DNA from 2 places in the Arthrobacter sp. 2RAF22 genome. Region 1 is predicted to be linked to the other one. Evidence: riboswitches for the same ligand, from Rfam matches in the RefSeq annotation. Region 1 holds a riboswitch; the other holds the start of a gene.
What was found. Region 1 has a riboswitch for cyclic di-AMP ahead of AB4068_RS11460 (hypothetical protein). Riboswitches for the same ligand answer to the same signal wherever they lie in the genome.

Region 1 (4,225 bases):
ACCAGGAGTTCGGTGTCGAAGAACCACGAGTTATCCATGGTGTGCGGGAGGATCTGCTGGGCGACGTCTGCCCGGATCGCTTTGAAGCCGCACTGGGCATCGCTGAAGCGGGCACCCATGAACGAGTGCAGCATCAAGTTGTAGCTGCGCGAAATGAACTCGCGTTTGGGGCCGCGGACGACCCGCGAGTTACGGGTCAGTCGGGTGCCGATGGCGAGGTCCGAATGGCCGGAGATCAGCGGCGCCAAAAGGGGCGCCAGTGCGGCGAGGTCAGTGGAAAGGTCAACGTCCATGTAAGCCAGAACGGGCGACGGCGATGCAAGCCACACCTTGCGAAGGGCGTTGCCGCGTCCCTTCTCGTCAAGGTGGACAACCGCGAGCTCGGGCAGTTCCCGGGCTACGCGCTCCGCGATTTTCAACGTGCCGTCCGTGCTCGCGTTGTCCGCCACGGTGATGCGGAAGCCATGCGGGAAGGATTCGCGCAAGTGGCCGTGAAGCCTGCGCAGGCACTCTTCGAGATCGCGTTCCTCGTTGAAGACGGGGATGGTGACGTCGAGGACGGGGATGGCGGCGTGGGTGTCCACGGGGGCGCGCCGCCCCGTGCCGCGCTGGATGGGAGTGCTGGGTTGGATGGGAAGGCCCGGCGGCACCACCGCGGGGTCCTTCAGGGTTCCGGAGGTGGATTCGATGAGCGTCATGTATCCAGAGTGCCGTTGCCGAATATGAAGGCTTTAGGCGGAACCTGTGACGTGGCTGTGGATGTGTGACCAGCGTGGCGCATCACTTGCCTGGCCAAGAACGGAGAGGCCCGCCCCGGAAGGGACGGACCTCGACGTACTTTGTGGGTGGCTCTTGGCTTAGTACCAGTTGTGGGCCAAGTGGAAGGACCATGCCGCGGACGGCGATCCGTAGCGTTCCTTGATGTAGTTCAGGCCCCAGCGGATTTGCGTCTGGTAGTTGGTCTGCCAGTCGGCGCCTTCGGACGCCATCTTTTCGGCCGGCAGCGACTGCCCAATGCCGTAAGCGCCACTGGAGGCGTTGGTGGCAGTGGTGCGCCAATCCGATTCCTTGTTCCACAAGGTGATCAGGGCCGACATTTCGCCCTGGCCCCAACCGTAGGAGGGAAGGATGCTTGCGGCGTAGGCCTGGGCGCCGGAGGGATCATCGACGGCGACGGGTGCAGCCGGTGCCGCTGGAGCAGGGGGTGCAGCGGGTGCGGCCGGTGCGGCAGCCTGGGGCGCGACGGCGGCCGGAGCGGGCGCGGCTGCCTGGCTTGGCGTCGACGCAGCGCTCGGCTTGGGGCTCGCGCTTGCGCTCGCCGACGGCGTGGCGGTGGCCGAAGGCGTGGCTGAGTGATCCACCGTGCGGGATTCGGACGTGCGGCTCATGTCCTGGGCGTTGATGGCTTGTCCGGCGGCCTGGGTGGCAGCGCCTGCGCCGAGGAACACGGCAACGACGCCGGCAACAACTGCCATGCGCTGGCCGGTGCCGAGGTTCGAGGCGGCTCGCCTCAGCGTGGAACGTGACTTGTTTCTCCGGGCAGGTTCGCCGCGGTGGCGCGCAACAGGGCGCGACTGATCCTTGGAATCAGACATGGTGATTGCCTCTCGACGCCTGCGGAGTTAGCTGTCGGATTCGGATGAGGTCATCCGGCCGTGGCCACAGCGGAACGTGGCGGCACGGCTTCACCCCTAGGGCTGGCTCAACATGAGCGCTTGCCCGGAGACCTGGGTCCCCCGTCTCTGCCTGGACTGTTGGGCACCGGGGAGTGGCAGAGCTCGGCGCCTACCCGGCGGTGGCCGGAATGATCCAGCGCACCTATTCGACGGTACAGGAGGATCCAGCTTAAGTCACATTTAGGTAACGGAGATCACGACGCCGGTGCGTCGACTTGCGCGCGCCGGGCACCGGCGTCGTACTCTTCTGGTTCGCCCGTCAGGCCGGGGCAGTCCTGAGCGCCGGGAGCCGCACCGCGAACTCCGTCCGGCCAGGCCGCGACGCCACTTCGACCGTGCCGCCGTGCGCCTGAACGATGGATTCCACAATGGACAAGCCGAGGCCGGAGGTGCCCTCGGAGCCGGACCGGGCGGCGTCGGCACGGGCAAAGCGGGAGAAGATCCTGCCCTGGAATTCAGGCGGGATGCCCGGGCCGTTGTCGGTCACGGTCACCACGGCGCTGCCATCGGCGGAGCGCATCACGCCCGTGACCACGGTGGTTCCCGCCTCGGTGTGCTTGCGGGCGTTGGAGAGCAGATTCGCCAAAACCTGGTGGAGTTGGGTGGTGTCGCCGCGGACCGTGAGGGGCTCATCCGGGAGCTTGAGTTGCCAGATGTGCTCGGGAGCCATGACTTTCTCGTCGCTGACGGTCTCGATCACCAACTGCGTGAGGTCCACATCGGTGAATTCCGGGGCCTTCCCTTCGTCCAACCGGGCCAAGAGAAGGAGGTCCTCCACGAGGGTGGTCATGCGTTCGGACTGGCTCTGCACCCGGCCCAGCGACTTGCGCCCGTCTTCGGTGAACGTCTCGGTCATGCGCAAGAGTTCGGTGTAGCCGCGGATGGCGGTCAGCGGAGTGCGTAGTTCGTGCGACGCATCCGCGACGAATTGGCGCACCTTGGTTTCGCTTTGCTGGCGGGCCTCGAGGGCGCTCGAGACGTTGTCCAGCATCAGGTTCAAAGCATGGCCGACGCTTCCCACTTCGGTGCTCGGATGGGCCGCCGACGCCGGAACACGCACCGCGAGGGCCACCTCGCCGGCGTCGAGTGGAAGTTTCGACACCTTGGTGGCGACGTCGGAGAGTTGCTCCAACGGCCGCATGGTGCGGCGGATCAGCACGGTTCCGGCCAGCCCGATCAGGACCAGTCCGCCCAAGGAGACCAGCACCATGGTCCAGACGAGGGAGGCCTCGGTGTCCTCTTTCGAGGCGAGCGGGAGACCTGTGATGACAACATCGCCGTAAGGAGTTTCGGTGGCCACCAGCCGGTAGCCGCCAGTGGACAGCGTGCGATCAACCGGGCGGCCATCGGACGGGAGCGCCGACAGGATTCGGGCGTCGCTGGGCGACAACGGCGCACGTGTGGCATCGGAGGACAAGAAGCCGGCATCGCTGCTCACCTGGCCTGCAAGGATGCGTGCATTGAGCGTGCCGATGCTCTGGCCGCGGGGGTCCAGCGGGTCCGGACGGCCGCCAGGGTTGCCTTGCGGCGGGCGGCCATGGGAGGCCTGCATCAATTGCTGATCGAGCTGCTTCGTGAGGAACACATCCATGGAGGCATAGCTGACCACCCCGACTGCACCGCAGATGGCCACAAGGAGTGCCATGGAGAGAAGGATCAAGCGCGTGCGCAAGTGCCAGGTTGAAGGATTGAACCAGCTATGGTCGGTCTGGCGGGGGATACCCGAGAGTGCGGACATTCGGCGCCCCGGCTATTCGGCAGGCTTGATGACGTAGCCTGCTCCGCGCACCGTGTGGATCATGGGCGGGTGGTTGGCCTCGATCTTCTTGCGCAGGTATGAGATGTAAAGCTCCACGATGTTGGCTTGGCCGCCGAAATCGTAGTCCCACACGCGGTCCAGGATCTGGGCCTTGCTGACCACGCGCTTGGGGTTCTCCATGAGGTAGCGCAGGAGCTCGAACTGGGTCGCCGTGAGCGGGATGTCCTCGCCGCCGCGGGTAACTTCACGCGTGTCGACGTTCAGGGTCAAGTCGCCCACCACCAGCTCGGCGGTGTCCATCGCGGCCACCCCCGAGCGTTGGACCAAACGGTGCAGGCGCAACAGGACTTCCTCCATGCTGAAGGGCTTGGTGACATAATCGTCGCCGCCGGCGGCCAACCCGACGATGCGGTCCTGTACGTCGTCCTTGGCGGTGAGGAAGAGCGCAGGCACCTCCGGCGCAAAGGCGCGGATCCTGCCGAGCAGCTCGACGCCGTCGAACCCTGGAAGCATCACATCCAGCACCAGGACGTCCGGTCGGAAGTCCTTGGCGAGCTTTACCGCGGCGGGACCGTCGCCCGCCACCGCCACCGACCAGCCCGCCATGCGGAGGCCCATGCTCATGAGCTCGGCGAGGCTGGGTTCGTCGTCAACCACAAGGGCACGGATGGGGGAACCGTCCGGGTGGCTGAGTTGCGGAAGGTTGTTGGTCATGGAGTGCGAGGATGCCATGGGACAACTCTCCAATCTGCCGGTTTGCCAGTGCTTTGCCGTTGCTGTGAGCACCCTG
Region 2 (4,225 bases), on a different contig from region 1:
GCAGCCTGCGAAGCCGGAGCGGCTTCCTGGGTGGCAACCGGAGCTGCGACAACCGGAGCAGCTTCGGTGGAAACCACCGGGCGTTCGTACTTGATGGCGACGGAGGAGTCGGCCGAAATGCTGGCTTGGGCGATGGACTGGACTTCCAGGGCGGAGGTCGAAGTGGACTCGCGGGGAACGTTGGTTTCTGCAGCGTTGGCTGCGATACCGCTAGTGAGCACCAGACCGGAAGCAGCTGCGATAACGGCTGCCTGACGGCCTACGCCACCGGCGTTGCTGCCGACAGTCTTAGCGATAACGGCAAGCGAGTTGGTCTTGGTGACCGCGGCACGGTGGCGCGCAACAGTAGAGCGTGAAGACACGTTAAGAGGCCTCTCCCTATGCCCGCGAGGTAAGCTGTCGGATTCGGATGGGAGTCATCCGGCCACACTCCTCCCTCTCGGAAGTCGTGCGACTTAACCCCAAGGCCATCGGTGAAGATGACCAAAAGTGGGTCCCCCGCCTCTGCCAGACGATGTTTTGCGAACGGAACCTCGGGCAGTGGCAGAGCTAGGCAATCCACCCGAGTGCATCAACTCTCTAAAAGTTGATGCGAGTTAGACGGTACATGAGTTTTGGCTGAATGTCACATTCAGGTCACGGAGCGTGACAAGCATGCGAGAGACTTCCATCGGATTGGCTACAGCCAGCCCAGGGGGTCAACGACGTCGCCGTTGACCATGACTTCAAAGTGGAGGTGGCAGCCCGTGGAGGCGCCCGTAGTGCCGCTCAATGCGATGACATCGCCTCGGCCAACCGTTTGGCCCACCTGGACGTTGAACGACGACAAATGGTTGTACGTGGTTTCCAGGCCGTTGCCATGGTCCACCACAATGCGGTTTCCGCCGCCATACGGATGCCAGCCGGCGAAGGTGACCTTGCCGGCCGCGGCAGCATGGACCTGGGTGCCGCACTGGGCCACGAAGTCCTGGCCGCGGTGGAACTCCCCCAAACCGCCCGTGATGGGATTCACGCGGTAGCCGAAAGGCGAGGCCGTGGTCAGGGTGTCCAGGGGCGCCCCCAGGGTGCCCTTGGAGGACGAGGTCTTGATGGTGCCGACGGACTGTGCGCTCAAGAGCTGCTTGAGCTTGCTGTCCGGATCCGCAGTGGTTGACACTGCGGCACGGCTGAAGTCGATCGTGGCGCTTGCCGCGGCAGGAATCTCGGGCTGGGTGCCCACAGCCGAGGCGGCCTGGCTTGAATCCGCCGTGGCCGTCATGGCGCCGGTGCCCGGCATAGCGACTGTCAGGATGAGGCCCGTCGTGGCGAGGGCCACTCCGGCCTTCTGTCCCGCTCCGCTCGCGGCGGCGAATTCGGCCATCTGCCGCAAAGGACCCTTGCGGCGGCGAAGTTCGCGATGGGGATCGCGCGGCCGCTCGTGCTCGACGGCGCTTGTGCCCCGCAGCTCAGCAGTAGGACCGGACGCGCGCCTGCGGCCCCTGGTGTTCTGCGTGGTCAAGGTTTTCCTCTCTGGCAAGCCTGCGAAGTTAGCTGTCGGATTCGGGCCAGAGAGATCGTGGACCCGGTCCGCGCGAAGGGCACGAAACGCAAGGTACCCGGAGGGGCCTTGCGTTGTTTGCACTTCCGCTACGGACTTCACCCCAAGGCCGTCTTTCGACAGCCGATGGTGGTTCCTCCGTTTCTGCCAGTGAATGGACTAATCCACCTGATCCGCTGGCAGAACTCGGCTTCGGATCAGGTAACGCTTTGGTATCGGCGCCAGTATTTAACTATAGGGGATTAAGCCCCACGGTAATAATTTCGTTATCTTTGCGGGCGACCCCGCCGGGCCGGCTAGGCGACCGTGACAAACACGTGCGAGGCAACCTCAGGCGGCAGCTCCAGCGCGCCCTCGATATTAGGCACGCGAACGGAGATGTACTCCCCCACGCGCTCCAGGGACACCCTGGCGCCCGGGCGGATTCCGCCCTCGTCCAGCTGGACCAGAAGTTCCGGTTCCACCTGGATCGGTTCAGCCAGCCGGCTGACGGTGACCCGGTTTTCAGGTGAATATTCGTTCATCGCGTCAAGAAGGTTGACCACGCCATCCGTAAAGGCGTGGGACGCGGCTCCACCCAGCGCTTCGAGTCCGGGAATGGGGTTGCCATAGGGCGATTCCGTGGGGTGGTCCAGCAATTCATAGAGCCGTCGTTCCACGCGCTCACTCATGACATGCTCCCAACGGCACGCTTCATCGTGCACGTAGGCCCAGTCCAGTCCAATGACATCTGCCAGGAGCCGTTCGGCGAGCCGGTGCTTGCGCATGACCTCGGTGGCGCGTTTCCGGCCCGTTTCAGTCAGCTCAAGGTGCCGGTCGTTGGACACAATCACCAGGCCGTCGCGCTCCATCCGCCCGATCGTCTGGGAAACGGTGGGGCCGGAGTGCCGCAAGCGCTCGGCGATGCGGGCGCGAAGAGCCACGATGTTCTCTTCTTCAAGCTCCAAAATGGTCCGAAGATACATCTCAGTGGTATCGATCAGATCCGTCATCCAGCTCAGCTCCTCGAGCGCAGTATCTTGCGTATTTTCGCCAGCTCCAAGCTTAGCTTATTTGGAATTACTCCGGATAATTCCGGCGCTTGTCCACCGCCCGGTCCGCCGTCCTCTCCTGAGCCGGCGGAACGATGGGTTTCCACGTGGCGGACTATGACACCTTCGGTTCTGCCCCCGCCTGCGGTGTCAGGCAGAATTGGGGAGTCGAAGGGGCAGCTTGCCACCTGCCACGACCCATCTAGGCCGCTACTTCACCATTGGAGCATCCCGTGAGCGACAACAGCATCACCATCCCCGCCGATTTGCTGCCCAAGGACGGCCGCTTCGGCGCCGGGCCCTCCAAGGTCCGCCCGGAGCAGATCGAGGCCCTCTCCGCCGCCTCGACAACGATCCTCGGCACCTCCCACCGCCAAGCACCCGTCAAGAACCTGGTGGGCTCCGTCCGCGAGGGACTTAGCCAGTTCTTCCGTGCGCCCGAGGGCTACGAGGTGATCCTCGGCGTCGGAGGCTCCACCGCGTTCTGGGACGTCGCCAGCTTCGGCCTGGTCGAGAAGAAGGCCCAGCACCTCTCTTTCGGTGAGTTCGGTTCCAAGTTCGCTTCGGCGACCAACAAGGCACCGTTCCTTGAAGCTTCCTCCATCATCACGTCCGAGCCTGGTACCCGGCCGGTTTCCCAGGCCGAAGCAGGCGTGGACGTATACGCGTGGCCACAGAACGAAACCTCGACGGGTGTCGCCGCTCCGGTCAAGCGGGTTCAAGGCAGCGACGACGGCGCCTTGGTCCTGGTGGATGCGACGTCCGCAGCCGGCGGCCTGGATGTTGATGTTGCCGAAGCCGACGTCTACTACTTCGCCCCGCAAAAGAACTTTGCGTCCGACGGAGGCCTGTGGCTCGGCCTCTTCTCCCCCGCCGCCTTGGAGCGCGCCGCCCGTATCAAGGCAAGCGGCCGCTGGATCCCCGATTTCCTCGACCTGCAGACGGCCATCGACAACTCGAAGCTCAACCAGACCTACAACACGCCGTCCCTGTCCACCTTGGTGACATTGGATGCCCAGGTCCAGTGGCTCAACAAGAACGGTGGCCTGGATTTCGCTTCCGGACGCACCGCGGACTCCGCAAGCCGTATCTACAGCTGGGCAGAGGCTTCCGAGTACGCCACCCCGTTCGTGGCAAAGGCCGAGGACCGCTCCAACGTCATTGCCACGATCGATTTCGATGACTCGATCGACGCCGCGGCCATCGCCAAGGTGCTCCGCGCCAACGGGATCGTGGACACGGAGCCCTACCGCAAGCTGGGCCGCAACCAGCTGCGCATCGCTACCTTCGTTGCCATCGAGCCGGACGACGTCTCCGCATTGCTCGCCAGCATCGACTTCGTGGTGGGCGAACTGAAGAAGTAAGGGCCTGCCGCATTCCCGCGGTCAAGGCTGGTCAGCGTCGTCCGGGTGGGGATCCCGGGCGGCGCTGTCCCTTTTAACGGCGTCCCTATTAGCTGGACCCGCGCTTTGGGACTCAATCCGGAAGAACCGCATCCCGCCGGCGCTGCGGTCGAAGCGGAGCCGCAGCTGGCGCGCGCGGATGATCCACACGATGCCGACGACGGCGGTACTGGCGCCCGCGGCAGCGGCCACTCCCACTGCCCACCGGGGTCCGGCGACGTTGGACACCCAGCCGACGAACGGTGCACCGATGG

Region 2: linked by a shared signal. The riboswitch ahead of AB4068_RS04335 (M23 family metallopeptidase) and the one ahead of AB4068_RS11460 (hypothetical protein) in region 1 are both predicted to bind cyclic di-AMP.

Annotation. Positions count from the first base shown of each region.
Region 1 is NZ_JBFRGL010000013.1:48,208-52,432, forward strand. It holds gene AB4068_RS11455 (glycosyltransferase) at 1-698, opposite strand, end outside; gene AB4068_RS11460 (hypothetical protein) at 858-1,595, opposite strand; cyclic di-AMP (ydaO/yuaA leader) riboswitch at 1,598-1,771, opposite strand; gene AB4068_RS11465 (sensor histidine kinase) at 1,936-3,414, opposite strand; gene AB4068_RS11470 (response regulator transcription factor) at 3,427-4,167, opposite strand.
Region 2 is NZ_JBFRGL010000002.1:184,252-188,476, reverse strand. It holds gene AB4068_RS04340 (NlpC/P60 family protein) at 1-362, opposite strand, end outside; cyclic di-AMP (ydaO/yuaA leader) riboswitch at 368-534, opposite strand; gene AB4068_RS04335 (M23 family metallopeptidase) at 680-1,498, opposite strand; cyclic di-AMP (ydaO/yuaA leader) riboswitch at 1,501-1,708, opposite strand; gene AB4068_RS04330 (metal-dependent transcriptional regulator) at 1,834-2,529, opposite strand; gene serC (phosphoserine transaminase) at 2,802-3,932, shown strand; gene AB4068_RS04320 (MFS transporter) at 3,954-4,225, opposite strand, start outside.